Regions from separate parts of the Actinoplanes sp. NPDC051851 genome, predicted to be linked through region 2. Evidence: riboswitches for the same ligand, from Rfam matches in the RefSeq annotation. Region 2 holds a riboswitch; each other region holds the start of a gene.
The links. Region 2 has a riboswitch for cyclic di-AMP ahead of AB0M08_RS30540 (transglycosylase family protein). Riboswitches for the same ligand answer to the same signal wherever they lie in the genome.
Positions count from the first base shown of each region.

Region 1: linked by a shared signal. The riboswitch ahead of AB0M08_RS27065 (hypothetical protein) and the one ahead of AB0M08_RS30540 (transglycosylase family protein) in region 2 are both predicted to bind cyclic di-AMP.
Region 3: linked by a shared signal. The riboswitch ahead of AB0M08_RS39565 (NlpC/P60 family protein) and the one ahead of AB0M08_RS30540 (transglycosylase family protein) in region 2 are both predicted to bind cyclic di-AMP.

Region 1 covers NZ_JBFAYF010000031.1:47,564-56,868, reverse strand. Annotated here, with positions in the region: gene AB0M08_RS27070 (hypothetical protein) at 1-850, opposite strand, end outside; cyclic di-AMP (ydaO/yuaA leader) riboswitch at 922-1,057, opposite strand; cyclic di-AMP (ydaO/yuaA leader) riboswitch at 1,265-1,401, shown strand; gene AB0M08_RS27065 (hypothetical protein) at 1,405-2,448, shown strand; gene AB0M08_RS27060 (glycoside hydrolase family 65 protein) at 2,519-4,885, opposite strand; gene AB0M08_RS27055 (beta-phosphoglucomutase family hydrolase) at 4,918-5,658, opposite strand; gene AB0M08_RS27050 (ATP-binding protein) at 5,750-6,157, opposite strand; gene AB0M08_RS27045 (ABC transporter ATP-binding protein) at 6,324-7,607, opposite strand; gene AB0M08_RS27040 (DUF5941 domain-containing protein) at 7,838-9,305, opposite strand, start outside.
Region 2 covers NZ_JBFAYF010000038.1:44,041-53,345, forward strand. Annotated here, with positions in the region: gene AB0M08_RS30510 (S1 family peptidase) at 1-670, shown strand, start outside; gene AB0M08_RS30515 (glycosyltransferase) at 880-2,103, shown strand; gene AB0M08_RS30520 (DUF3040 domain-containing protein) at 2,436-2,732, shown strand; gene AB0M08_RS30525 (GNAT family N-acetyltransferase) at 3,046-3,654, opposite strand; gene AB0M08_RS30530 (class I SAM-dependent methyltransferase) at 3,796-4,374, shown strand; gene AB0M08_RS30535 (saccharopine dehydrogenase NADP-binding domain-containing protein) at 4,423-5,661, opposite strand; cyclic di-AMP (ydaO/yuaA leader) riboswitch at 5,860-6,038, shown strand; gene AB0M08_RS30540 (transglycosylase family protein) at 6,041-6,631, shown strand; gene AB0M08_RS30545 (nuclear transport factor 2 family protein) at 6,751-7,107, opposite strand; gene AB0M08_RS30550 (LysR family transcriptional regulator) at 7,178-8,047, shown strand; gene AB0M08_RS30555 (ExeM/NucH family extracellular endonuclease) at 8,114-9,305, opposite strand, start outside.
Region 3 covers NZ_JBFAYF010000066.1:22,035-31,339, forward strand. Annotated here, with positions in the region: gene cydC (thiol reductant ABC exporter subunit CydC) at 1-3,390, opposite strand, end outside; gene cydB (cytochrome d ubiquinol oxidase subunit II) at 3,552-4,532, opposite strand; gene AB0M08_RS39550 (cytochrome ubiquinol oxidase subunit I) at 4,545-5,966, opposite strand; gene AB0M08_RS39555 (BlaI/MecI/CopY family transcriptional regulator) at 6,043-6,396, shown strand; gene AB0M08_RS39560 (M56 family metallopeptidase) at 6,393-7,307, shown strand; cyclic di-AMP (ydaO/yuaA leader) riboswitch at 7,427-7,560, shown strand; gene AB0M08_RS39565 (NlpC/P60 family protein) at 7,577-8,560, shown strand; gene AB0M08_RS39570 (MarR family transcriptional regulator) at 8,669-9,088, opposite strand; gene AB0M08_RS39575 (epoxide hydrolase family protein) at 9,157-9,305, shown strand, end outside.

The DNA of each region.
Region 1 (9,305 bases), on a different contig from region 2:
GCACCCCGAGCGTGTCGGAGTTCTTGATGAAGTAGTTCGCCAGGTTGTTGCCGTACGTCTTGCTGGCGCCGGTGGCGACCCCGCCGAAGCCGTTCTTGTCGGCGGCGAAGTCACAGGCCCGGCCCTTCGGATGCTCACCGCTGTTCTGGTGCCGGAAGCACGCGACGTACCGGGTGAACCCGTCCTTCTGGGCCTGCTTGAGGGCGTACAGCAGGCGCGGCGTGATGCAGCCGGTGGTGGTCGGGTCGTTCTCGGTGCACCCGCCGGCGAGGCTGCCGGAGGGCTCGTCGGCCGAGGCACTGTCCCCGCTGCCGCTGTCGCCGTCGGCGTCGTCACCCTGGTTCGCGTTCTTCAGGGCGGTCTCGACCTGCAGCTTCTTCTTGGCCATCACGTTGACCTGCTTCTGCTGGTCGACGATGGTGGCCTCGATCGCGGTCTTGGCCTTCTGCTGGCTGGTCAGCGTGGTCCGGAGATCGGTGATCGCCTGGTTCTGCTGGACCGCCACGGTGCCGAGCGTGATGGCCCGGTCCAGGAAGGCGCCCGAGGAGTCCGCGGTGAGCAGCGCGCTGATCGGGCCGAGCCGGCCGGTCGTGTACGCCTGGACCGCGATCTGGTCCAGCGCCGCCTGCTGCGGGCCGATCGACGCGTCCAGCGTCTTGATCTCGGCGGCCAGCTTGGTCTGCTGCGCCTTCGAGGTCTTCAGCTTCGCCTTGGCCTCGACGTAACCCTTGGAGGCGGAGTCGAGTTGTTCGAGCAGGGACTTGGAGCCGCCCTCACCGTCGTCACCCGATTCACCGGGCGCGGCGAGCGGGCGGGGCGCGGCGGAGGCCGGCGTCGCTATACCGGTCACCCCGCATGCGGCAAGGAGGAGAGCGAAGATCGCCACCCACCGTCGCCGCGCAGGTACTGACTGCACAGGCCATTTCCTTCCGTCGGCCGCCGGCCGGGTTAGCTGACGGGTTCGGGACGAAGGAAATCCCTACCGCACGTGGCGGATTCACCCCGGAAGAAATGGTTCCCCGGCTCGCCCACTCGGGCGATTAGGCGGCGGTCCCCGGGTGGGAACCGAACCGACCATACCCACTCGATCGAGGAATCGACAGTTCTCGTACGCATGGCGACAGGGCAATCACATGACGTCACCTAACTACGGAAAGTCGTTGACCGGTAACGATTTTAGCCATTTCTTCGGTCGTCATGGATGGCGATATCTCGGGTAAACTCTTCGCCGGTCCTGCCCGGACGGCACCGCCCCCGAGTTGCCGGCAGGCCACCGCCCAATCGCCCCGCAAGGGCGAGCCGGGGACCCAGGTCACTGGGGTGAATCCGCCTCGCGCGGTAGGGATCTCTTCCGTCCCGAACCCGTCAGCTAACCCGGTCGGCGGTGACAAGGAAGGATTGTTGATGACCGCACGTCCCCGCCGGTGGCTGATATTGGCCCTGGCGCCGCTCGTGGCGACCGCGTTCCTGGTGGCACCCTCCGCACCGGCGAGCGCCGCACCGAGCGCCAGCTCCTCCACCAGTTCCGAGGAGGACGAGGAGGAACAGCCCGACCTCCTCTCCGACCAGCTCGAAGCGACCAACCGGCGGTACGTGAACGCCAAGGCCGCGGTGACGAAATCGCAGAAGGCGCAGAAGACGCTGGCCACCAAGATCTCGGACGCGGAGAAGCGCCGGGACGCCCTGGTGCCCGAGGTCAACGCGATCGCCAAGCAGCAGTACCAGACCGGCAACCTGAGCGCGGTCGGCTTCCTGCTCGGCAGCGACTCGTCCCAGGACTTCCTGAACAAGGCGATCTCCCTCGAAGAGATCAACAAGCTGCACGACCAGAAGCTGCACGAGCTGAACACGGCGCTCACCGAGATCACCACGGCGAAGACCGCGCTCGACGCCGAGCTCAAGACCGAGCAGCAGCAGCTCGCCGTGCAGAAGCAGCAGAAGACGTCGGCCGACAAGCAGGTGGCCCTGCTCGGCGGTGACACCGGGATCAACAAGACCATCACGCAGGGCATGGTCGACGCGGTCTCCAAGGTCGCGGATCCGGCGCCGCGCAACGCCAGCGGCGGCTTCTCCGCCGAGTCGTGCACCCAGAACGACCCGACCACCAACGGCTGCATCACCAAGCGGACGCTGCACCTCTACCAGGAGGTGAAGAAGGCCGGATTCAACCGCTTCGTCGGTTGTCACCGGGACGGCGGCCCGTTCGAGCACCCCAAGGGCCGGGCGTGTGACTGGTCACTGCAGAAGAGCGGCTTCTCGTCGGCGCACAACAACGACATGATGCGGTACGGCAACGACCTCACCGCGTTCCTCGTGCGCAACGCCGACCGGCTCGGCATCTACTACGTGATCTGGTACAAGCAGATCTGGTTCCCGGCGACCGGGACCTGGCACGCGTACCACGGTGTGAGCGACCACACCGACCACGTGCACGTCTCGCTGCTCTAGGAAGTACCGAGCACCGATACGAAAGGCCCCCGGCCACTGCGGTCGGGGGCCTTCGTGCGTACCGGGAAGATCAGCTGCTGGTGTTCCGGCGCACCGGGGCGCGGCCCGCCGGCTGAGACGGCGCGGGGCCGACCGGCGCCGCCGGCGGGATGGCCATGGTGACCGGCCGCACCTGGGTCACCTCCAGCTCCTTGCCGTGGTGCAGCAGCGTGAGCCGGGCCGACCCCCCGCCGTTGCGCAGCGAGTAGGTGACCTCGTCGGCGGTCACGTTCACCCGCAGCCGCAGACCCCGCCAGAGCAGCGAGAACTCCAGGTTGTTGATCCGGCTGGGCAGCCGCGGCGCGAACGAGAGCTGCCCCTGGAAGTCGCGCATGCCGCCGAGGCCGGCGACCAGCGCGATCCAGGAACCCGCCAGCGACGCCACGTGGACGCCGTCACGGGCGTTCTGGTGCAGGTCGTGCAGGTCCATCAGGGCGGCCTCGCCCAGGTAGTCGTGGGCCAGCTCGAGGTGCCCGGTCTCGGCCGCCATCACCGCCTGGATGCAGGCCGACAGCGACGAGTCCCGCACGGTCCGGGCGTCGTAGTACGCGAAGTTGCGCGCCTTCTCCTCCGGCGTGAAGGCGTCACCCCGGATGTACATCGCCATGACCAGGTCGGCCTGCTTGACCACCTGCTTGCGGTACAGGTCGAAGTACGGGAAGTTCAGCAGGAGTGGGTAGCCCTCGGGCGGCGTGCCCTCGAAGTCCCACTCCTGCAGGCGGGTGAAGCCCTCGCACTGCTGGTGGACGCCGAGCTCCTTGTCGTACGGGATGTGCACGGCAGCCGCCGCGTCCCGCCAGGAGGCGGCCTCCTCGTCGTTCACCCCGAACGTGCGGGCCAGGTCCGGGTGGCGCTTGCAGGCGTCCACCGCGGCCAGCAGGTTCTGCTGGGCCATCAGGTTGGTGTAGACGTTGTCGTTGACCACCGCGGTGTACTCGTCCGGGCCGGTGACGCCGTCGATGTGGAAGCGCCCGTGCCGGTCGTGGTGCCCCAGCGAGCGCCACAGCCGTGCGGTCTCGACCAGCAGCTCCAGGCCGACCTCACGCTCGAAGTCGTAGTCGCCGGTGGCCTGGACGTACCGCCGGACCGCGTCGGCGATGTCGGCGCCGATGTGGAAGCCCGCGGTGCCGGCCGGCCAGTAACCGGAGCACTCCTGGCCGCGGATGGTCCGCCACGGGAAGGCGGCGCCCTGGAGGCCGAGCGTCTGCGCCCGCTCCCGGGCCAGGTCCAGCGTGGAGTGCCGCCAGCGCAGCACGTCCGCCGCCGCGGAGGGCTGCGTGTACGTCAGTGCGGGCAGCACGAAGGTCTCGGAGTCCCAGAACGTGTGACCGTCGTACCCCGGCCCGGTGAGGCCCTTGGAGCCGATCGGGCGCTGCTCGGCCCTGGCCCCCGCCTGCAGGGTGTGGAAGAGGCCGAAGCGGACCGCCTGCTGCACCTCCGGGTCACCGTCGACGCGGACGTCGGAGTGGTCCCAGAACGCATCCAGGTACTCCTGCTGCTGCTGGACCAGCCCCTCCCAGCCGTCCAGCCGGGCGCTGGCCAGTGCGGCGCCGACCTGGTCGCGCAGGGCGGGCAGCGAGCGCATGCTGGACCAGCCGTACGCCGCCAGCTTCACCACGCGCAACTTCTGCCCCGCCTCGAGACGGCAGGCGACCGTGGTCCGCAGCCAGTCGGGGTGCCCCTCGGTGGTGATGGCGTGCCGGCCGGGCGTCTCGACCAGGTGCTCCATCGCCGCGGCCATCCGCAGGTCGCTGGCCTTGGTGTGGTGCACGAGGATGCCGCCGGTGGGCTGTTCGAGCATCTCCTCGGCCTGCAGCGGGCGGTCCAGCACCGCCGCCACCCGCGGGTCCTTGCTCTGCGGCGGCAGCTGCTCGTTCGCCACCAGCTCGGACTGCAGGATCAGCCGGGCCGCGGTGTCCAGCGGCTCGACCTCGTAGAGGATCGCGACGACGGCTCGCTGGGTGAAGGAGACCAGGCGGATCGTGCGCACCCGGATGCCCTGCCCGGAGGGCGAGACCCACTCGACGACCCGTTCCAGCGTGCCGGCACGCATGTCCAGGGTGCGCTCGTGGGAGCGGAGCTCGCCGTACCGCACGTCGAACGGCTCGTCGTTGACGAGCAGCCGCATGAGCTTGGCGTTGGTGACGTTGACCATGGTCTGGCCGGACTCGGGGAAGCCGTAGCCGGCCTCCGCGTGCGGCATCGGGCGCAACTCGTAGAACGAGTTCAGGTAGGTGCCGGGCAGGCCGTGCGGCTCGCCCTCGTCCAGGTTGCCCCGTATCCCGATGTGGCCGTTCGAGAGAGCGAACACCGACTCGGACTGGGCCAGCAGGTCCAGATCGAGCCGGGTCTCCCGGATGTGCCAGGGGTCAACGGGGTAGGCCCGTTCACGGATCACGGTCGTGCCTCTCGTGACAACAATGTCAATGGTTAGTGCTCGAGCAACTCGGCGAGGTCGGTGACCACGACGTCGGCGCCGTGCGCACGCAGCTCCTCCGCCTGGCCCACGCGATCCACCCCGATCACGATGCCGAAGCCACCGGCACGTCCGGCGGCCACGCCGGCCTGGGCGTCTTCGAACACCGCGCAGCTCTCCGGGGGGAGGCCGAGCAGTTCGGCCCCGCGGAGGAACGTGTCCGGAGCGGGCTTGCCGGGCAAGCCGAGCTCGCGGGCGACGACCCCGTCCACGCGGGCCTCCAGGAGGTCGGCGATGCCGGCCGCCTCCAGGACGTCTTTGCAGTTGGCGCTCGCCGAGACGACGGCGCGCCGGAGACCGGCCTCCTTCGCGGCCTTCAGGTACTCCACCGATCCCGGGTAGACCTGGACCGCGCCCTCCTTGATCTTCTGCAGGACGAGGATGTTCTTGCGGTTGCCGACGCCGTTGACGGTCTCCTGGTCGGGGCCGTCGTCCGGCGTGCCCTCAGGAAGGGTGATACCCCGTGAGGTGAGAAACGTGCGTACTCCGTCGGCGCGCTGCCGTCCGTCGACGTACTTGTGATAGTCGGCGCCGGAATCGAACGGCATAAAGGGCTGGTCATGGTGTTCTGACCACGTTTGCAGAAACTCGTCGAACGTTTGTTTCCACGCGGCACTGTGCACCAGAGCGGTCTGTGTCAGTACCCCGTCGAGATCGAAGAGGCATGCGGTCACCTGCGAAGGAAGTCCGAGCACTCGACCAATGTAGTCGGACGGCAAGGAGAACGAGAGCGGAAGCCCCGGTTCACATTTCCGCGGTGTTTCACAGCGTGTTCGACCTGCTGTTTCAGCTTTCCGGCGTGCCAATCTTCAAGATCATCCGGAGCCCGATCGAGGTGCCGATGGGCCCGGTGGCCGTGGTGACCTCGTCGCACAACTGGTGCGCCAACCACAGCCCGCGTCCCCCGACCTCGTCCGTACCGGGGACGACCGTGCCGTCCCGGCGCCCGTCGGGGATGCCCGGACCCGAGTCGGTGACCACGCACCAGACCGAGCCGTCCTCGACCTTCAGGAGGAAACGGCCGTGCCCGCCGGCATGCAGGATGACGTTGGTGATCACCTCGTTGACCGCCAGCACGTAGCCCGAGAGACGATCACCGGAGAGGCCGACCGGCGGCAGGAGCCGGGCCGTCTCGTGCCGCAGCACGGTGATGTCGTCGTGACCGAAGGTGCGGTCGAGCAGGATGGGGCTCATGGTTTTGAGGGCGTCATCGACCCTCGGCTCACCAATGGGAGCCGAACGCACACTCTGGCCGATCCTGTCCTCCACCGTGGTGCAGCCTACGCGCTGTGGCCGTCCAGTGGCGGGAGGCATCCGTGATCCCGCCCGTAAGTGGCGCCCGCCGTTCACCGGCCCCCGCTCAACGCCACCCGACATCGATCCGGTCCCCCCGCTCGTCGAAGAAGTGCACCGAGTCCATCTGCACCGCCACCGAGAGCGGGTGTCCGTGCGAAACCGCAGGGTACGGGGCCAGGCGTACCGAAAGCTCGGCCGGTTTGCGGTGATGCCGGCCCGGATCGTTGAGCAGGCTCACCTGACCGCCCGGCTCCGGCGCCGCCTCGGCGGCCGGCCGGGAGAGGCGCTGCACCAGCTTCTTGAGCGCGCCCGAACCGGGCTGCCGGCCGGGCGTGGCGCCGGCTATCTCGTCCACCACGATCGCGGTCGCCCCCACGTCCAGGTAGGCCAGCGACTCGTGCCCGTGGTGCTCCAGGTACCGGATCCGGCCGTGCAGGACCGCACCGGGCGTCTCCGGGGTCACCGGGGTGAGCGCCTCGGCCCGGACGCCGACCACGATCCGCTCGCCGTGGTACCGCGCGACCGCCCGCGATCGGGGATCGGACCAGGGCAGGTAGAGCGTCTGCTCGCCGAAGTTGAGCGCGACGTACCGGTCCAGGTGCACGTAGACCTGGGCCTCCAGCAGGTTCATCCGGGGCGAGCCGAGGAAGGCGGCGACGTAGAGCGTGGCGGGGCGTCGGTAGACCTCGGTCGGCGTGCCGAGGTCCTGCAGGATGCCCCGGCGCATGATCGCCACCCGGTCCGCCATGGTCAGCGCCTCGGCCTGGTCGTGGGTGACGTACATGGTCGTCACGCCGAGCTCGCGGGTCATGCTGGTGATCTCGGCCCGCAGTTCGGCACGCAACCCGCTGTCCAGGTTGGAGAGAGGCTCGTCCATCAGGAAGATCCCTGGTCGCCGAACCATGGCCCGGCCCATCGCCACCCGCTGCCGCTGGCCACCGGAGAGCTGACTGGGCCGCCGGCCGAGCACCTCGCCGATGCCGAGCGCACCGGCCACCGCGCCGATCCGCTCCTGCCGCGGGCCCGGCTCGACGCCGGAGAGCTTCAACGGGAAGCCGATGTTGTCGGCCACGCTCATGTGCGGATAGAGCGCGAAGTCCTGAAAGACCATGGCGATGCTGCGGTCACGGGGCGGCAGGTCCAGCACCGGCTCACCGTTGAGCAGGATCTCACCCTGGGTGGGGTCCTCCAGCCCGGCGATCATGCGGAGCACGGTCGACTTGCCACAGCCCGAGGGGCCGAGCAGGACCATGAACTCGCCGTCGCGTACCTCGAGCGAGACGCGGTCGACGGCCATCGTGCCGTCCGGCCAGACCTTGGTGACGTCCTTGAGCGCGACGGTGGACACCGTCAACCTCCCGCAGTCGATTGTGATCCCGGTCCCACGACGGCCGGCAATCGGGTGCTAACTCTGCGAGCACGCCCGGAGGTTTGCCATCGGACGAACGTGCCATTCGCAGATAGTGATCAATCGATTACGGAGATCTTAAGTTCTGACGGCGGCGTGGGCGTTGTGTGCTCGTTCCCAGCAACATGCGACATTTCGCCGGGTGACTTTGTCAGGTCACCCGGGAGGCCTCAGCGCTTGCGGGTGGCCCGCCAGTCCCCCGCCGCAGTGACCAGGAACACACCCGAGATCAACACGATCAGGGTGACCATCCCGGCCGTCGCCCAGCCCGCCAGCGTCGCGGCCAGCAGCAGCACGGTCCGGCCCTCCCAGCCCAGTACCGCCCGCTTCGCCCCGGTCGCCGGCGCGCCCTTCTCCATCCGCGCGGTCAGGTCGTAGTGCCGCAGCGCCAGCACGAGCAGCAGCAGGAACACCACCGGCGGGGCCACCGCACCGACCAGACCTGCCATGATCACGAAGAGGTATTCCACCGCACGCAGCGCCGCCGGCACCAGCCAGTCCAGCGCGCGATCGTGCCGGGCCCGCGCGGTCATGCCCGCCGCGAGCACCGCCGGGATGCCGCCCGCCAGCATGCCGGTCAGCAGCGGTTCCGCCGAGATCACACCGCCCATCGCGTACGCCACAACGACCGCCGTGACGATCAGTGGGTGATCCATTCCGGCCCGGCCCAACCCGAACCGGGCCAGCACCCCGTCATCCCGGTGCCGAGCGGTGTCCACAGTGTTCAGCACACCGACCCGCATCGAGCGGGCGCGCAACGACCTGAGCGTCAGCGTGTACAGCATCGCCAGCACCCCGAACCCGACGGCCGCGGTCAGCGCCGCCCGCCCACCCGCGACCGCGGCCACGACCGAGATCAACGCCCAGCGCTCGCCGATCGGGAAGACCACGATCCGCTTGCCCCAGTAGACGGCCGACCCACGGCGGCTCTGCGCCATCCGGGACACCGCGGTGAGCCGGGCGCCGACCCCGCCGGCCACCTGCGGCCGGGGCCGGGCCGCCGCCTCGTCGTGCAGGGCGCCATACCAGGTGTCGGTCATGTGCCGCACCGTCTGCAGGGTGATCGCGGTGATCGCTAACGGCCACGCATACTCGAGCCCGAGCCGATCCGCACCCGCCGCCAGCCCCGCGTAGACCAGGTACTCCTTGGCCCGGTCCGCCATCGTGTCGAGCCACCCGCCGAACGCGTCGAACCGCCGGGTGTACCGGGCCAGCTGCCCGTCCACGCAGTCCAGCACGAAGCCGAGGTAGAGCAGCACCGCGCCGCCGACCATGGCGAACGCCGAGGCCTGCCAGAACAGCAGCGCCGCCGCGCCGGCGAAGAGCACCGACAGCCCGGTCACCGCGGTGGGGCTCAGGCTCAGCCGGGCGGCGAGCTTGGTGACGTACGGCGACCAGGTGCTGACCGCGTACGTGGTGAAGAAGTCGTCCTGCTCCTTGACCGCCAGCCGGAGCCGCGCCGCGTCCTCGTCGATCGCCGCGAGCCGCTCCCGCGCCGCCGCGAGCTGCGCACTGTCCCGCACCCGCTCCGCGTGCAGCAGCCGCACCCGCAGCGCGACCGGTACCAGCCCCTCCTCCAGCAACGCCGCCAGCAGATCCGGCCGCTCCGCAACCTTCTCCAGCAGCGGCAGATCCGCC
Region 2 (9,305 bases):
CACCGTCACCGGCGCCAAGCTCGCCGCCCTGCGCGCCGCGGTCGCCGCGACCCGGGGCGCGGCCCGCCTGGAGCAGGTGGACGGCACCGTCTCCCCGCTCATCGCGGGCGGCGAGGCGATCTACGGCGGCTCGTACCGCTGCTCGCTCGGCTTCAACGTGAAGAGCGGCAGCACCTACTACTTCATCACCGCCGGCCACTGCGCCGACGTCGCCACCACCTGGTACAGCAACTCGGCGAAGACCACCCTGCTGGGCACGAACTACGACTACAGCTTCCCCGGCGACGACTACGGCGTCGTCCAGTACACCAACTCCAGCGTGGCCCACCCGAGCAGCGTCTACACGTACAGCGGGAGCCAGACCATCTCCTCGATCGGCTCCGCGTACGTCGGCGAGTCGGTCAGCCGCAGCGGCAGCACCACCGGCGTGCACACCGGCTCGGTGACCGCGCTCGACGCCCGGGTCTACTACGCCGGTGACGGCATCGTCCGCGGCCTGATCAAGACGGACGTCTGCGCCGAGTCCGGCGACAGCGGCGGCTCGCTCTACTCCGGCAGCATCGCCCTCGGTATCACCTCCGGCGGTAGCGGCGACTGCGACAGCGGCGGCATCACCTACTTCCAGCCGGTCGACGAGGTCGCCGACCTGTTCGGCCTGACCCTGCCCTGACCCTCCCTCTCCTCCACCCCTCCCCTTCGGTACGTCGCGGCGTCATCGGTCTCCGGTGACGCCGCGCGACGTCTCCTCGGCGCTCCGCGCCCTTAAGCAAACTGCACGTAACATGCCGATAAACTCCATCAAAACCGGCAGACAGACTCTCAGCGCCCACACAGTGGGGCCATAAACCCGGCAAAGCCCGGCGGCGGAGCTTTATCGGCATGAGCCTTTCGACGCAGCCTTCGCTGGACGCCGACCAGAACCGCGTCACTGCCCCGGTGCTCGACGTGGTCATCCCGGTCTACAACGAGGAGATCGACCTCGAACCGTGCGTGCGGCGGCTGCACGCGTACCTCGCGGCGAACTTCCCGTACCGGTTCCGGATCACCATCGCGGACAACGCGAGCATCGACGGGACCGCGCTGGTGGCTCAGCGTCTCAAGGCGACGTTCAACGAGGTCGAGGCGGTGCACCTGGCCGAGAAGGGCCGGGGGCGGGCTCTGAAGTACGTCTGGACCCACTCCAACGCGGCCGTCCTGTCCTACATGGACGTGGACCTCTCCACCGACCTGGGTGCGCTGCTGCCGTTGGTGGCGCCGCTCATCTCCGGGCACTCGGACCTGGCGATCGGCTCACGCCTGGCCCGCGGCTCGCGGGTGGTCCGGGGCGCCAAGCGGGAGTTCATCTCGCGCAGCTACAACCTGATCCTGCGGACCACGATGGCGGCCCGCTTCTCCGACGCGCAGTGCGGGTTCAAGGCGATCCGGGCGGACGTGGCCCGCCGCCTGCTGCCGATGGTCGAGGACACCGGCTGGTTCTTCGACACCGAGATGCTGGTCCTCGCCGAACGGTCCGGCCTACGGATCCACGAGGTACCGGTGGACTGGGTGGACGACCCGGACAGCCGGGTGGACATCGTCTCGACCGCGATGGAGGACCTCAAGGGCATCGTCCGGATCACCCGGGGCCTGAGCAACGGAAAGCTCCCGGTGAGCGCGCTCCGGGCTCAGCTGGGGCGCAACCCGCTGCCGGTGGACGGGGTGCCCAGCGGGCTGACCGGGCAGCTGATCCGCTTCGCCGGGGTGGGCGTGGCCAGCACGCTCGCGTACCTGCTGCTCTTCGCCCTGCTCCGCGGCGGTTTCGGCCCGCAGGCGGCCAACCTCATCGCCCTCCTGGTCACCGCGGTGGCCAACACCGCGGTCAACCGGCGGGTCACCTTCGGCGTACGCGGTTCCGAGGGCGCACTCCTCCACCAGCTCCAGGGCCTGATCGTCTTCGCCGTCGGCCTGGGCCTGACCAGCGGATCGCTCGCCCTGCTCCACTCGTCGGCGACCGAGCCGTCCCGCTTCGTCGAGCTGGTGGTGCTGGTCCTGGCCAACCTGCTGGCGACCGCGGTCCGCTTCCTGATGCTGCGGATCTGGGTGTTCCGCGCCGCACGACCCTGAGTTCTCATCGACGGCCCCCGGGCCGGAGGCGGCGCCCGTCAGCCCGGGCGCCGCCTTTTTGCACCATCTGACCGGGACCCATCCGTGATCTTCGTGCTTCGGCCGTCATCGAAACACAGCAAAGCCGTTGTACCGGCTAGTGAATGCCTTTCCCGGCATCCCGCCCAATGCACCCATCCCGTCCCTCGTAGGGGTAGTCCCATCCGGAAGGTCGGGAAAATTCGGCACACGCAGACGTATCACGAAAGCAACTCAGAGGTAACAATGGGCGGTGATCGGGATAGCCGACTCTCGATCGATGCGTACCGGCGCGGCGGACCGGGAGGTGCACGATGCTGAACAAAGAGGACAGCAGGCGGCTCGCACAGTTGGAGCGCCAGCTACTCCGCGACGACCCCGACTTCTGCGCCCGGATGGGCGGCGGCAACTTCAGCGTGCCGACCCGCCGGCGCCCCCCGTTAGCGTTGTTCCTGGTCGCAACCGTCATCGCGGTCGGCGCCGCGGTACTCATCGCGCTCGGCTGGTGGATCCCGGCGACGATCGCCGCCCTCTGGTCCGCCTTCACCCTGGGCGCCGCCGCCTACCGCCTCCGGCGCCACCACTCCGGTGCGGAGATCCGCCCCTTCTGAGACAACCTCCTCCGCCCGCGGGCCCGTGCCGTCCTCCAACGGCGCGGGCCCGTCCCATTCCCCGCCCCAGTCCTCGTAGGGCCGGCGCCGAGAGGCGTCTCGGGCATCCGGACACACCGGTGACGGTGGTGACCTTGCGGGCGCCGGAGGTCGGCTGGCGCCCAGAGGCGTCTCGGGCGTCCGGACACACCCTTCAGCGCCAGCCAGAACCCGGCGGGCGGCGCAGGGCGGGCAGGGCGGGGCGGGCGGCGCGGGGCAGGGTGGGCGGGCAGGGTGGGCGGGCAGGGTGGGGGTGGTTCAGGGTGGGGGTGGTTCAGGGGCGGCGGCCGTAGCGGCGGGCGGCCACGTTGCGCAGGCGCTGGCGGCGGGGGCCGGGGAGACCCTCCACGTACTCCCAGGTGTCCAGGCTGGTCGGGCCGTACGGTCCCGCCTGCGCGATCGGGGGCTCGCCGGTCAGGCGGTAACCACAGCGGCGCGCCACCGACGTGCTGGCGGTGTTGCACGGGTCGATCCGGAGCAGCAGGCGGCCGAGGCCGAGCGTGCCGCACGCATACCCGGAGAGCAGGGTGAGCGCGGCCGTCGCCAGGCCCCGCCGCCGGTGCCGCGCGCCGACCAGGTAGCCCAGCTCCGCCTCGCGCCGATCGCCGGTCACCCCGAAGAGCAGCATCTCGCCGAGCGGTTCGCCGCCGTCGACGGTGATGGCGAGCTGGATCCGGCGTCCGCTGAGCCGGCCGGTCTGTGCGCGTTTCAGGTACGCCAGGCCCGCCTCGATGTCGAACGGCGACGGCATCGGTGTCCAGCGCGCGATCGCCGGCTCGTCCAGCATCGTCACGAGATCCTCCAGGTCGTCCGGCTGCCATTCGCGCAGGACGATGCCGGATCCCTGCAACCTCAGCGGATAGGGCAGAGCGTCGGCGGCCACCTTGAAATCCTGCCCGTATGGACCCGTTCGATGCCAGTAGCGATCGATATGAAAGGGGTAAGGGATTCCGGACGGTCCATCCGTCGGATTACCGCTTTCGCTTCCCGCCGGTCATCCGGACGGCGCGGCAGAATCGGTGCGGTGACACGACATGATGACGGGCACTGGGAGACGTACAACGCCCGGCAGCGGGACCGCCCGGTGCGCGACCTCTGCCGCAGGGCCCTGACGCTGACCGGTCCCGGTGCCGGCCGGACCGCCGTCGACCTGGGCTGCGGCGCGGGCCGGGAGACCGAGGCGCTGCTCCGGGCCGGCTGGCGGGTGCTCGCCGTGGATCGCGGCCCGGCCCTCGACATCCCGGCGAACGACCTGCTCACGGTACTCGCGGCCGGGTTCGAGGAGTTGGACGGGCTGCCGCCCGCCGATCTGGTCTACGCCGGTTACGCCCTCCCCTACCAGACCAGGGAGAGCTTCGATCGCCTGTGGACGGTGATCCGCTCGGCGCTGCGCCCGGGTGGCCGGGTGGCCGTCGACGTCTTCGGCGTGCACGACTCGTGGGCCGGCGACCCCACCGGCACCTACCTCACCGCCGACGAGGCACGCGCCCTCGCCGACGGCCTCACCATCGAGCACTGGCACGAGGTGGACGCCCCCGGCCCGGCGTTCAGCGGCCCCAAGCACTGGCACACCTTCGAGCTGATCGCCCGCCGCCCGCAGTGAGAAAGCCGATCGCAGTAAGAAAGCCGATCGCAGCGCGGAAGCTTGAGCTCAGAGCTTGCGGGCGCCGATCTCCACGCCGGCCGCCCGCAGCCGGGTGACCAGCGCGTCCCCGATCCCGGTCGCCGGGGTCAGCACCCCGCCGCCGTGCTCCGGCAGCGCCTCCCGGTCCAGCGCGAGTGCCAGCGCCGACTCGCCAAGCATCACCGCCGTCGCCGCGTACCCCGGGTCGCCCTTGGCCCTGACCCGGGCCGTGTAGCGCGCCCCGGACGTGGTGGTGGTGAAGATGTCCATGGTGAAGTGACCGTTGCGGCGGCTCTGCTCGTCCGGACCGGTACCGGGCGCGGGCAGCACCCGGTCGAGCACGAACCGCACCGGCGGCACCGCCAGCCCGAGGAAGACCCCCATCATGCCCGCCTTGGTGAGGGTCGCGATCACCGGCGAGAGCGGCGAGGTGCCCACGCTCATCGCCTCGCGGTAGCGGAACCGTTTCCCGTACGCCCAATCCCGCAACGCGTTGCTGCGCCGCACCACCCGGGTGTTGTAGGACGCCATCACGAACGGCGCGAGGTGCCCGCGCAGCCGGGGATCGACCTGCTCGGCGGGGAACGTCTCCATGTCGTTCTGCCGCCCGAAGTCCGGCTCCGCCTTGCGATCGGGACTGAGCGAATACGGACTCCCCGCCACCCGCCGCAGTTTCGGGTCACGCTTCATCACGTCGACCTGGTTGCGCATCGAGTCGATGGTGCCGCCGCTGAACCCGCCGCGCATCTTGGTGACCACGAGCGTGGTGTCGGTGAGCTCACCCGCGCCGTCCCGCTCGGCGAGCTGGTGCAGCACGTGAACGCCCAGATCGGACGGGATCGAGTCGAATCCGCAGGAGTGCACGATCCGCGCGCCGGTGCTCTTCGCCAGCTCGTGGTTCGCGTCGATGCTGTCCCGGGCGAAGAGCACCTCGCCGGTGAGGTCAACGTAGTCGGTGCCCGCCGCGGCACAGGCGTTCACCAGCGGAAGGCCGAACTTCGCGTACGGCCCCACGGTGCTGACCACGACACGCGCACGGGCGGCCAGTGCGGCCAGCGCCTCCACGTCGGCGGCGTCGGCCACGAGCACCGGCCAGTCGACGCCGAGCGACGCCCTGGCCGCCTCCAGTTTCGCCGGTGAGCGACCGGCCAGCGCGATCCTGGTCCCCTCCGGGGCATGCTCGGCGAGATGCCCCGCCACCAGCACACCGACGAAGCCGGTGGCCCCGAAGATGACCACGTCGAAGTCGCGCTCACGATCGCTCATGGTCGGAGATTGTGCACTGCCACTGCACTAGCTGGATACAGAATGCGGGCTTCCTCTTTCAGGTGGTGCTGGACAACATGGTGACTTATCCGCACAAAGGAAGGTCAAACCAATTAATTTGGGGTAACAGCCAGCGGCCTGGTGCCCGGAATACGGACGCCACGCCACCGACCAGTAGTCCGCACAGCCGCGGACTCCGTGACCGGAACGCCGAGTCCATGCCTCGGTCACGGACGACAACCCACAGGCATGGAGCGGGGGACCCACAGTTCCTCGGCGCGCCGCCGCGCGCGCCTCGGGGTGAAGCCGTCTCGCGACGGCCGGGCACCTCTGCCCGAACCCGACAGCTCACCTCGTAGGCGTTGAGGAGAACAATTTCATGGTTCAGATCCAAAAGAGGGCCCGTCGCGTCCTCGGCGCCGCCGTGTGCGGAATCGCCGGCTCCGTGGCCCTGCTCGGCGCCAGCACGCCCGCCCAGGCCGACGCGGCCGACGTCAACTGGGACGCCGTCGCCCAGTGCGAATCCGGCGGGAATTGGCGCATCAACACCGGCAACGGGTATTACGGCGGTCTCCAGTTCAGCCGCAGCACCTGGCGCTCCTACGGCGGTACGAAATACGCGTCCACCGCCAACCAAGCTTCCAAGGGCGAACAGGTCGCCGTCGCCGAAAAGGTTCTGCGCGGCCAGGGCATCGGAGCATGGCCCACCTGCGGAAGGCGGGGCATGACCCGCGCGTACCGGACGGCCTCGGTGCACAAGCGGGCGAACGTGCGGATGCGCCTGGTCTCCAACGTCACCAGGACCCGCAAAGCCACCGGACACACCTACGTGGTGCGGCCCGGTGACACGCTGAGCGGAATCGCCCACAGGTATCACGTCGCGGGCGGCTGGAAGCACATCTACCAGGCCAATCGCGCCCGGCTGAGCAGCCCGAACAAGCTCTACCCGGGCCAGCGCCTCGCCATCTGACACGCCTCGCGCGGCAGGCCGTCTCGAACCGAGCCGTCTCGAACCGAGCCGCCTCGAACCGAGCCGCCTGGAACCGAGCCGTCTGGAACCGAGCCGCCTGGAACCGCGCAGGGATCCTCCTAGGTGGTCCGGCGGAACTCCGGCTGGTCGAGCACCCGCAGCCAGGTGCCGTCCGGCTGGCGTCGTGCCACCTGAGCCCGGGCGCCCGCGCCGTCTCTCGGCGGCGTGGAGGTGAGAGCCAGGTCGCCGCTGATCAGTGTCGGCAGCGGCGGCTCCGGCTCGAACCGGGGCGACTCGGGCAGGATCCCGGCCCAGAGCTTCTCGATGGCGGTGCGGCCCACCGTCTGCGAGCCGGGCGGCCAGGCCATCACCGCGTCCTCCTCGTAGAGCGCGGCGATGCCGGCCGCGTCCTTGGCGTTGGCCCGCTCGACGAAGAGGCGGGTCAGGTCTTCGGGCTTGTTGGCGACTTCGGTCATGCCTCCACCCTGCCCGTCACCCCACCACAAGTCCAACAGATGGTTCTTCTAGCACCTACAATCCCCACTCATGGATCTGCGGCAGCTGGAGTACTTCGTCGCGGTGGCCGAGACGGGGAACTTCACCCGGGCCGCGGAGCGCGTGCACATCACCCAGTCCGGGGTGAGCGCCCAGGTCAAGGCCCTGGAGCAGGAGCTGGGCACGGAGCTGTTCGACCGTGGCACCCGGACCGCCCGGCTGACCGAGGCCGGCTCGGCGGCGCTCCGGCACGCCCGCGAGGCCCTGGACGCGGTCGAGGGGCTGCGTGAGGCGATCGACGACGTGCGCGGACTGGTCCGTGGCCGGTTGACGCTCGGCATGGTGACCGGCTGCGAGATCGCGCCGCTCTTCGACGCGCTCGCCGCCTTCCACCGCGATCACCCCGGCATCGAGGTCGAGCTGGTCGAGGCGAACTCCGACCAGCTCGTCGCCCAGGTGCGCACCGGCGCGCTGGACATCGCCCTGGCCGGGCTCCCGGGACTGCCGGAGCACCTGGCCACGCGGGTGATCGCGAGTGAACGCCTGGTCGCGCTCGCTCCCGCCGACGGCGAGTTCGCCGGGCTGACCCGGATCTCCCTCGGGCGGCTCTCGACGTACGGGATAATCGCTCTCCCGCAGGGGACCGGCATCCGTGACGTGCTCGATCAAGCGCGCGTGGCAGCGGGTCTGGCGACCTCGGTCGCCCTGGTGGCGACCTCCCCGGAGACGGTCGCCGGGCTCGCGCGGCGCGGACTCGGCGTCGCGGTGCTGAGCGAGTCGATGGCCGCCGCGCACCCCGATCTGGTCGCCGTGCCGATCGACGACGTGCCGATCCCGGCGCTGCTCGCCCTGGTCTGGCAGGACCGCCCCAGCCCGGCCCGCGCCGCCTTCCTGCGACACTGCGCGGCGGCCTTCGGATAGCGGCGGCCTTCGGATGGACGGATGCCCCCGCCACTGACGTGACGGGGGCATCCGGAGAAGATGCTGTTACTTGGTCAGCTTCTGCGTGTAGACCTTGGTCGCCGAGCTGTTGCCCGCCTTGTCCTTGGCCCAGTAGCCGACGCGCAGCGTGCCCTTCTTGAGGCCGGAGACCTTCACCGACCAGGAGCCGCCGCTCACCTTCGCGGTCAGCGTCTCCGCCTTGGCGAGGGCCTTCGACTTCGAGGAAGCCTTGGTCCACTTGCCGTGGCTGTAGTAGTACCACTTGCCGGAGCGCTGCTCGACCAGCTTCACCTTGACGCTGTCGACGCCCAGACCCTTGTCACTGACCTTGCCGGTGATCGTCTTCCAGGACGACACCTTGGCCGGGTAGTGCGGGGCCTTCAGGCTGATCGACGGCTTGTAGGTGTCCTTGGTGACCTTGACCGAGCCGACCGTCACGGCCGTACCGGAACCGAGCGCGTTGACCGGAGTCACCGTGACCTTGAACGTGCCGGCCTTGGTGTACTTGTGCGACACCGCGATGTTCGGCGACGCCGTGGTGGTGGCGCCGTCACCCCAGCTGATCTTCACCGAGGTGGCGTTGGTGACGCTGCCGACCTTGAGCGTGACGCTCTGACCGGTCCAGATCGACTTCGTGCTCAGGGTGTAGGCGCCGGTCTGCGCCTTGACCGCGACGGTGGCGGCGATGACGTCGGCCGCGTTGCCGGCCTCGTCGGTGACCGTCACCTTGATCGAGTAGCTGCCCGCCGTGGCGAACTTGTGGGTCGCCGTGGTCTTGCCGGCGGCCAGGGTCTCGGTCGAGCCGTCGCCCCAGCTGATCACGCGGGTGAGCTTGTCAGCGGCGCTGACGTCGTCGCTCAGCGCGGTCTCGGTCAGCGTCACCGACTGGCCGGGCCAGAGGGTGGTGGCGTTGACCTTGTACGCCGCGGTCGGCGAGGTGGTGTCCGGGTTGGTCGGGGTGACCGGGTCGCTGACCACCACGGAACCGGCGCCGACGGTGACGGCGTTGCCGGCCTCGTCGGTGACGGTCACCTGGACGGTGTAGGTGCCGGCCACGGTGTACGCGTGCGTCACCGAGGTGCTGCCGGCGGCGAGGGTCTCGGCGGCCGAGCCGTCGCCCCAGTTGACCACCTGCGAGATCGCCGAGGCGTCGCTGACGTCGTCGGAGAGCGCCGACTGGGTCAGCGTCACCGCCGCGCCGGTCTCGGCCGTGGTGTCCACCGTGTACGAACCGGTC
Region 3 (9,305 bases), on a different contig from region 2:
GTCGCTCACTCCGGGCGCCGCGAGCCGCAGGTTCTCACGCACCGTCGACGCGAACACGTGCCCCGTCTCCTCCCCGACGACCACGATCTTCCCTCCGGCGCGGACCTCCCCGCTCCGTGCGGGCAGCAGCCCGCCGGCGACCGCCGCCAGCGTCGACTTCCCGGCCCCCGACCGCCCGGTGACAGCCACCCGTTCCCCGCGCCGCAGTTCGAGATCCAGCCCATCGAGCGCCGCGGCCCCTGTGGGATCCCACCCGGCCACCAGCCCCCGCACACACAGCGTCCCCGTTTCGGCGGTCTGATCCCCGCGGTCGGCGTCCGGGTGGGCTTCATCCGCGGGGAGGCACTCCTGAGCTCCTGCCGAAGCCGGAACCGGATCGGCCGTCAGGGCGGCCACCCTCGCCTCCGCACCGGCCGCGTGCCGCCGCGCGATCGCCGCCTCCGGCAGCGCCACCAGCGACTCCCCGAGCGCCACCACGCCCAGCAGCAGCACCGCGTTCCACTCCGCCGACAGCCCGCCACGCGCCAGCGCCATCGCCGCCCCGGCCACCGCGATTCCCCACCCCAGGTGGGCCAGCGCCAGGCTCAGACCACCGGTCCGCGCCTGCCGCGCCTCCAGCTTCGCGAGGGTGTCACTGCGCGTTTCCGGTACGCCCGCAGCCCCGCCCCCGCCCCCGATCTCCTCGACGCCGTCTACCGCTTCGACCAGCGCGTCGCGCAACTCCGCACGGGCCTTCCCGGTGGCCGCCTCCTGCCGGTCCGCCAGCCACCCGGCCGTCATCGGCGCCACGACTCCCGCCACGACCACCCCGGCGGCCAGCGGAATCGCGATCACCGGCGCCGCCCAGACGGCCGCCACCCCGGCGATCCCGGCCGTCAGCGCCGCCGCGGCAGCCGGCAGCCGTCCCCGGAGCAGCCCGTCCACGCGGGCGTCCACGTCGTCGACCAGACGAGTGAGCAGTTCCCCGCGCCGGTGCAGTCGCGGCCCCGGCACGCGCGGGATCAGCTCCGCGTAGACCCGGGCCCGTCGCCTCCCCAGCCGTGCGAACGCCACATCGTGTGCCACGAGCCGTTCCAGGTACCGCAGCAGCGGACGTGCCACCGCGCTACCTCGCACCAGCACGACCGCCGCCGACAGCGTCAGCACCGGCGGCAACGAGGCGGCCCGCACCAGCAGCCAGGCCGCGGCCCCGGTGAGCACCAGCCCCCCGATCGACGCCGCAGCCCCGAGCACGACGGCGACCCCGACCCGCCGCCCCGCTCCCTCCGCCTCGTCCCGCCTCGTCTGGTCCCGCTCCACCGCGACCTCGTCCACGCCGGCAGAGACGTCCACGCCGGCAGAGACATCCACGCCGGCAGAGACATCCACGTGGGCAGAGACGGCCACGTGGGCAGAGACGTCAGAGCCAGTACCGCTGTCCACGCCGGCGGAGGCGGCAGGGTCTGCAGGGATGTCAGAGCCTGCAGAGACGCCAGGGCTGGCTGGGCTGGCAGGCGTGGCGCCCGCGCCCGCAGCCGGGCGGCCCGTACTCGCCTCCGCCACCGTGGGCGGATACACCGTCACGACCCGATCCGCCGCGTTCAGCAGAGCGGGCCGGTGCGCCACGACCAGCACCGCGCACCCACGCTCCGCGAATTCCCGCAACCGCCCCACGACCAGCCGCTCCGCCGCCGCGTCCAGATGCGCCGTCGGCTCATCCAGCAGCAGCGTCACGACCGGGGTCGCCCGCGGTAGAGGCCCGCTCCCCGAGAGGCGCGACACCCTGAGATCGCCGCTCCCCCCGGACCGGGAAGCCTCGGACGGCTCCCCGTGCACACCCCGGCCCGACCGCTCAGCGGTCGTCGCGGTCGTCGCGGCCCCCCGCCCGGCCCGGTACAGCAGCGCCGCGAGCGCCAGCCGCTGCCGCTGCCCGGCCGAGATCCCGCCCCCGTGCTCCCCGAGCGCCGTACCCGCCCCGATCTCCCCGTCCAGCCCGACGGTCTGCAGCGCTGCCCGGATCTCCCCCAGGGAGGCACCCTCGGGGAACACGTCCCCCACGACGCGCGCGTGCGGCAGCGACGGCTTCTGCGGCAGGTAGAACGCCGTCCCCACCGCGACAGCGCCCGCCTCCGCCGGATGCAGCCCGGCCAGCACCCGCAGCGCCGTGGTCTTCCCCGTCCCCGACTCCCCGCGGAGCGCGACCATCTCCCCGCCGCGCACCGCCAGCTCATCGAGCCGTACGGCATCCCCGGCCACCCCGTCATAGCGCGCCCGCAGCCCGGCGGCGACCACCCCCCACCGCACCCCGCGGTCGGAGTGGGACCCCCCGGAGACCACCCCCACAAAGGACGCGGCGGCACCGGATGCCGCGACGCCGGCGGAACGGACACCGGCGGAACGGACGCCGGGAGAGGGGACGTCCGGCGCGGACACCGGAGACGTCAGGATCTCGTCCACATCGGCGATCACCGCGCTCGCGTCCGTCGACGCGTGGTACTTCGCCGCCATCTCCCGCAGCGGCCGGTACGCCTCCGGCGCCAGCAGGATCACCAGCAGCGCCGGCCCCAGCTCCATCGACCCGGCCGCCACCCGTAGCCCCGCCTCGACCGCGATCAGCCCCACCGACAGCGTTCCCACCAGGTCGAGCGCCGTCGACGACAGGAACGCCACCTTGAGCACCCGCATGGTGGCCCGCCGGTGCCGGTCGGTCAGCTCGGCGATCACGCCGATCTGCCGTTCTGCCCGCCCGTACATCCGCAGTGTCCCGAGCCCGCGCACCACGTCGAGGAAGTGCCCGGCCAGCCGCGCGTCGGCCGCCCACCGCTGACGCGCCCGGGCCTGCGTCGCCCACCCGATCAGCGCGCCGAGAACCGGGATCAGCGGCAGCGTGACCAGCGCGATCAGGCCGGACGCCGGGTCCACCAGCGCCATCACCACGATCACCGCCGGTGGCAGCAGTACCCCGAGCACCAGCGACGGCAGGTACCCGGAGAACCACGGCCGGAGGGCGTCCAGCCCGGTGCCGAGCACGGTGCTGAGCCGGCCCTGCCCGTACCCGGCGACCCAGCCGGGCCCCCTGCGTACGATCGTCGCCAGAAGTGACCGGCGCAGCTGGCCGGTCACCCGCGCCGCGGTCCGCCGCGCCACCACCTGCTCGGCCCAGGCGAGTAGCCCGCGCGCCGTGAACGCGCCCGCGAGCAGCGCGACCGCCTCCCCGCGCGAGTCACCCGGCAGCCACCGGGCCACCCCCGGCCCGGCGATCGCCAGCGTCAGCGCGTACGCGATCGCCAGCGTCACCGCCGCTTGACCGCTCCCGATCAGGGCGAGCAGTGCGATCCCACCCCGGCTGGCTCGCGCGTGCCGTAGCAGCCGCGGATCGATCGGCCCGCGCGATTCCCGCCGCCCCGGCATCCGTCCCCGCTCGTCGCGGGCGGATTCCGCCGAGCCCGCGCCGACACCCGAAACCGCCGCGCTGCCGGAGCCCGCCGCGCTGCCGGAGCCCGCCGCGCTGCCGGAGCCAGCGCCTCGCCCGCCCGGCACCGCCTTCCCCGTGGACCCGAACGCCATCGCACTCACGACGCCACCCGTTCGCTGGCGATCCGCCGCCGGAACACCCAGTATGACCAGGTCTGGTACGCGACCACCCCGGGCAGCACGATCACCCCCGCCACCGTCAGCAGGCGCAGCGCCGAGGGTGTCGCCGCCGCCGACTCCCGGGTCAGCGACCACGCCGGATCCAGCGTGCTCAGCAGCACCACGTCCCCGTGCGCCGTGAACACCGCGACCACCGCCCCGGCGACCCCGGCCGCGATGACCGCGAACGCCCGTCCCTCCCAGCCCCGCCGGGCGAGTAGTCCCGCCCCGAAGCTGAGTGCCGCCGCGAGCAGGGTCAGCTTCGACCCGGTGGCGATCCCGGCCGCGAGCAGCGCCACCGCCCCGAGGCTGCCGCCGTGCTTGGCCAGGGCGCGGGCCCGCCGCCGGACCGGCCCGGTGGTCCGCAGCGCCAGGAACGCCGCGCCGAGCAGGATCGCCCCGAGCAGCGCGGCGCCCGCGCCGAGCCCGGCAGCCGGGGTGAAGAGCGGTGACAGGCTGCGCCCGAGCCCGCTGCCGGTGACCGATCCGTCCGCGCCGAGCGCCAGCCCGTCCACGAAGACCCCGAGCTGCGCGCCCCAGAGCAACACTATGCCGGCCGACGACCCGGCGAGCAGCAGGTCGCAGCGCCGCCGCCAGCCGGGGGAGTCGTGCTTGCCGCGGAATTCGAGGGCTACCCCGCGGACCGCCAGCAGCAGCAGGATCGCGACCATCGGCAGGTAGAGCGCGGAGAGCAGGACCGCGTACCAGTCGGGGAACGCCGCGAAGGTGACCCCGATCGCGGCGACCAGCCACACCTCGTTGCCGTCCCAGAACGGCCCGACCGTACGGATGACCGCACCCCGCTCGTGGTCGTCGCGCCCGAGTAGTGGCGCGAGGATGCCGACGCCGAAGTCGAAGCCCTCGAGGACGAAGTAGAGCACCCAGGCGAGGACGAGGATCGCGAACCAGAAGGTGATCATGAGGGGGGTCTCCTAGTAAGCCGGGGCGAGTTCGGCTGACTTATCAGAAATATCCGAGATATCAGGACGCAGCGGCTTCCGCGACAGGTGGACGACGAGCCTGCACCACGCCACCGCCAGGAACCCGTAGATCACGGTGAACCCCACCAGCGATGCGATCACCTCGGCACTCGTCAGCCCCGGCGAGATCCCGTCCGACACCTTGGAGATCCCGAACGCGAGCCACGGCTGCCGCGCCGTCTCGGTGAACACCCACCCGAACGTGTTCGCCGCCGCGGGCAGTGCCGGCGAGATCAGCAGCACCCGCTTCACCCAGGTGGGCGTACCCGAACCCATCTGCAGGAAGCGGGGCAGAAGCGGAATCCGGAGGCGGCGCGAAGCGGCCGACACCCAGAGGTAGTACGCCGCGAACGCCATCCCCAGCACCCCGGCCCCGATCATCAGCCGGAACGTCCAGAACGCCACCGGGATCATCGGCACGTAGCTCCCGGCCCCGTACTGCGCGCTGTACTGCGCCTGCAGGTCGTCGATCCCCTGGACGGTCCCGTTGAACGACCCGGTCCCCAGGAACGAGAGCAGCTTCGGGATCTCGATGGTCAGGAACGGCTTCTCGTGCCCGAGCCTGCCGAGCGCGAAGACCGAGAACGGCGCCCCGGTGGTGGTCTCGTAGAGCGCCTCGGCGGCCGCCATCTTCATCGGCTGCACCGCGGTCATCACCTTGCCGAGGTGGTCCCCGCTGAGCGCGGTCCCGGCCCCGCCGATGAGCATCAGCCACGCGCCGAGCCGCCCCAGCGTCCGGAAGGCGTTGTCCGCGACAGTGCGCCACACCCCGATCGCCATCAGCAGCCCGCCGCCGGCCATCATCGCCCCGGCCATCGTGTGCGGGAACGCGGCGAGCACCACCTCGTTGGTCATCAGTTCCCGGAAGCTGGTCAGGTGGGCGCGCCCGGTGGTGGCATCGATGGCGTACGCGACCGGGTTCTGCATGAACGAGTTCGCCGCCAGGATGATGTACGCCGAGAGCAGCGTCCCCACCGCCACGATCACGATGGTCGCCGTGTGCACCGCCCGGGGCAGCCGTTCCCACCCGAAGTACCAGAGCGCCAGGAACGTCGCCTCGAGGAAGAACGCGAGCATCCCCTCGATCGCCAGGGTCGGCCCGAACACGTCGCCGTAGAACTTCGCGAACGCGCTCCAGCCGAGCCCGAACTGGAACTCCTGCACCAGTCCGGTGACCACGCCGACCGCGAAGGTGACGATCAGCAGCTTGCCGACGAACTTGGTGAGCAGCAGGTGCCGTTCGTTCCGCGACCGCAGCCAGGCGATCTGGAGCCCGGCCGCGGTCGCGCTCAGGCAGATCGAGAGCGGCACGAACAGGTAGTGGTAGATCGTCACGACCGCGAACTGCAAGCGCGTCAGGTCGAGCACGTCCATCGGGTAGCCCCTTCTACGACTCTTCGTAGTAGATACTACGCAACGTAGTACGACTGGCCCTAGTAGGATGGGACACATGGCACTTGGCGACCTCGAACGTGAGGTCATGGCACAGCTCTGGGACGCTCGCGAGCCGCTGACCGTACGGCAGGTTCACGAGCGGGTCGGCCGCGACCGTGATCTGGCGTACACGACCGTGATGACCGTGCTCGACCGCCTCGCCAAGAAACGCCTGGTGATCCAGCAGAAGGCCGACCGCGCGTACCGGTACGTGCCGGCGCAGAGCCGCGAGGAGATGACCGCGGCCCTGATGATGGACGCGCTCAGCTCCACCACCGACCAGGACGCCGCCCTCGCGTACTTCCTGGGCCAGCTCCCGCCGGGTACCCTTGCGGCCGCCATGGAAGAAGCTAAAAACAACGAGACGTGACGGCACTCGTCCTGGGTGCGCTCGGGCTGACCCTCTCGCTGGTCGTCCCGGGTGTGCTGGCCGCCGCACGCTGGCCGGACCGCGCGCCGGCCGCCGCCGTCCTGCTCTGGCAGGCGATCACCCTGACCGCGGTGCTCTGCGCCCTCGGTGTGGTGCTCGCCGGCCCCGAGGAACTGACCCGCGAGGCCGGCGCCGAGCACCCGATCACCGCCGCCGCGCTGGTCTTCTCGCTCCTGGTGGCCGGGACGATCGTGATCCGGCTGCTGATCTCGCTCGGCCGGGTGACCTACCGGGCGCGGGCGCGACGGGCCCGGCACCGGATGCTGGTCGACCTGCTCGACCGGGTGGAGCGCCACCAGGAACTGAGCGGCGACGAGGTACGGGTCCTCGACGGCCCCCTGCCGCTGGCCTACTGCGTCCCCGGGCGCGAACCCCGCGTGGTGCTCTCCGACGCCGTGCTGCGTGTGCTGGACGCCCCGCAGGTCGACGCGGTCCTCGCCCACGAGCGGGCGCACCTGCGGCACCGGCACGAGCTGGTGATGGAGAGCTTCACCGCGTTCTATCAGGCCGTGCCGCCGCCGCTGCGGAGCCGGGCGCCGCTGGACGCCGTACACGAGCTGCTGGAGATGGTGGCGGACGACGCCGCGCGCCGCCGCACCGGGCCGGACCCGCTGCGGGCCGCGCTCGCCCGTCTCTCCGACGCCGTGCCGCTCGCCGGGGAGGCCGCGCCGGCCGGCCGGGCGGGGGAGGCGCGGCGCCGCCGACTGGACCGCCTGGACGGCCCGGACCGGACCTCGAGCCCCCTCACCGCCGTTGCCGGCGCCGGGGCGATCGGGCTCGTCGTGCTACCCACCGTGATCGTCGTGGTGCCCTGGCTCACGCTGGCCCTGAAAGCCTGGCCGTTTCGGTGACCCTGCGTATCGGGGGGTGTGCGTGCGGTATCCCTCCCGGCGCGCGCTTCATTTGGCCCCATGATCCGAGTACGGTGGTCCCCGGTTCGGCAGCCCCCCATCGTCCATCCGGCCGATCTGACGAACCACCGCCTAATCGCCGAGAGGCGAGCCGGGGACCCACGTTCCCGGGGTGAAGCCGCGTACCCCGCGGCCGGGCGTGCTTCCCGCCCGAACCCGACAGCTAACCCGGTCGGCGGCCGAGTGGGAAGAAAGGACAACGCGCCCACGTGAAACGGATTGGTGTGCGCGGCCTGGTGCACAGTGTGCTGTGCGCCGTCGCCGCGGCCGGAATCGTTCTCACCGGTCCTGCAGTTGCCCACGCCACACCCTCGCCGTCCAGCGTCGAGGACAAGATCGACAAGCAGTGGAACGAGCTCGAGCCCGTCATCGAGGACTACAACGACGTGCACGGCAAGCTGACCAAGCTGCAGAAGCAGCAGAAGGATCTCGCCAAGAAGCTCGATCCGCTGGAGGCTCAGGTCGAGGCCGCGATGAAGGACGTGCGCGGTCTCGCCGCGGACGCCTACATGCAGGGCCCGCCGAGCGTCTTCACGGCTCTCCTGGAGAGCGGCTCGGCCGACGGACTGACCGAGAAGCTCACGTATCTCGACCAGTTCTCCCAGAGCCGCGAGGATTCGATCGCCAGTGTGGTGAAACTGCGCAACAAGTACGCCGCCGACAAGCAGACCCTGGACAAGCTTGCCGCCGAGATCTCCACCCGCGACGCCGACCTGAAGACCAAGAAGGTGGCGATCGAGAAGGAGATCACGTCGCTCCAGAAGCTGCGGCTGACGGCGTACAAGGCGTCGGACGCCGACGACGGCCCGTACAAGACGGGGCCCTGCCCGGTCACCTACACCAACGACAAGGGTGGACGGGCCGCTCAGAAGGCGTGCGACCTGATCGGCAAGCCCTACGTCTTCGGCTCGGAGGGTCCGAACAGCTACGACTGCTCGGGTCTGACGAAGGCGGCGTGGGCCTCGGTCGGCGTCAGCCTGGAGCACTACACGAAGGATCAGTGGAACTCCACCAAGGCGGTCAGCCGGAGCGAATTGAAGCCCGGCGACCTGGTCTTCTACTACTCCGACGTGCACCACGTGGCCATCTACATCGGTGGCGGCATGGTGGTCCACGCCCCGCACACGGGCGACTATGTGCGGATGGCGACGATTGATCGAGGGCCGATCGCGGGCTATCGCCGACCGGCTTAGTGGTCATTCCGCGCAGAGGGCCGCTTCCGCTCCGGCGGTGGCGGCCCTCTCTGCCCCGGCTTCTCCCGTACGCCCGGAAGCTTCTCCCGTACGCCCGGAGCAGTGCGGTCACCCGCCCCGATGATGGTCGAGCAGCCTCCGCAGCAGTCTGGTGAGCTGCTCCCGCTCGGCCTCCGACAGCGGCTCCAGCAGTTCGTCCTGGACCTCGGCCACCCGTTCCCCCAGCTCCTTCGCTCGCGCCGCCCCCGCCCCGGTCAGCGTGATCACGTTCCGCCGCCGGTCCGCCGGATCGGGTGACCGGGCCACGAAGCCGGCCCCCTCCAGCTCGTTCAGCGCGCCGACCAGGTCGCTGAGATGGATCCCGGTCCGCCGCCCGAGCGCCGCCTGACTGGCCGCCCCGTCCGCCTCCAGCGACGCCAGCAGCCGGTAGTGGTATCCCCGCGCCCCGACCGCCGCGAACCCGTCCCCGACGAGCCGATGCGCGTACGCGGCCGTCTGTGACAGCAGCCAGCTAGCCAGATGATCCATGTGTCCAGGATAACATTGGCCCTCCTAACGTTAGTGAGTCTAACGTTAGTCATATGAACGTTAGAGACATGAATGAATTCCGCCTCCACGTCCCCCGGTCCGACCTCGACGACCTGCATGCCCGCCTCGCCGGTGCCCGCTGGCCCGATGAGCTCCCCGGTGCCGGCGCGAGCGACGACTACGGCATCCCGCTCGCCCGGGTCCGCGCGCTCGCCGC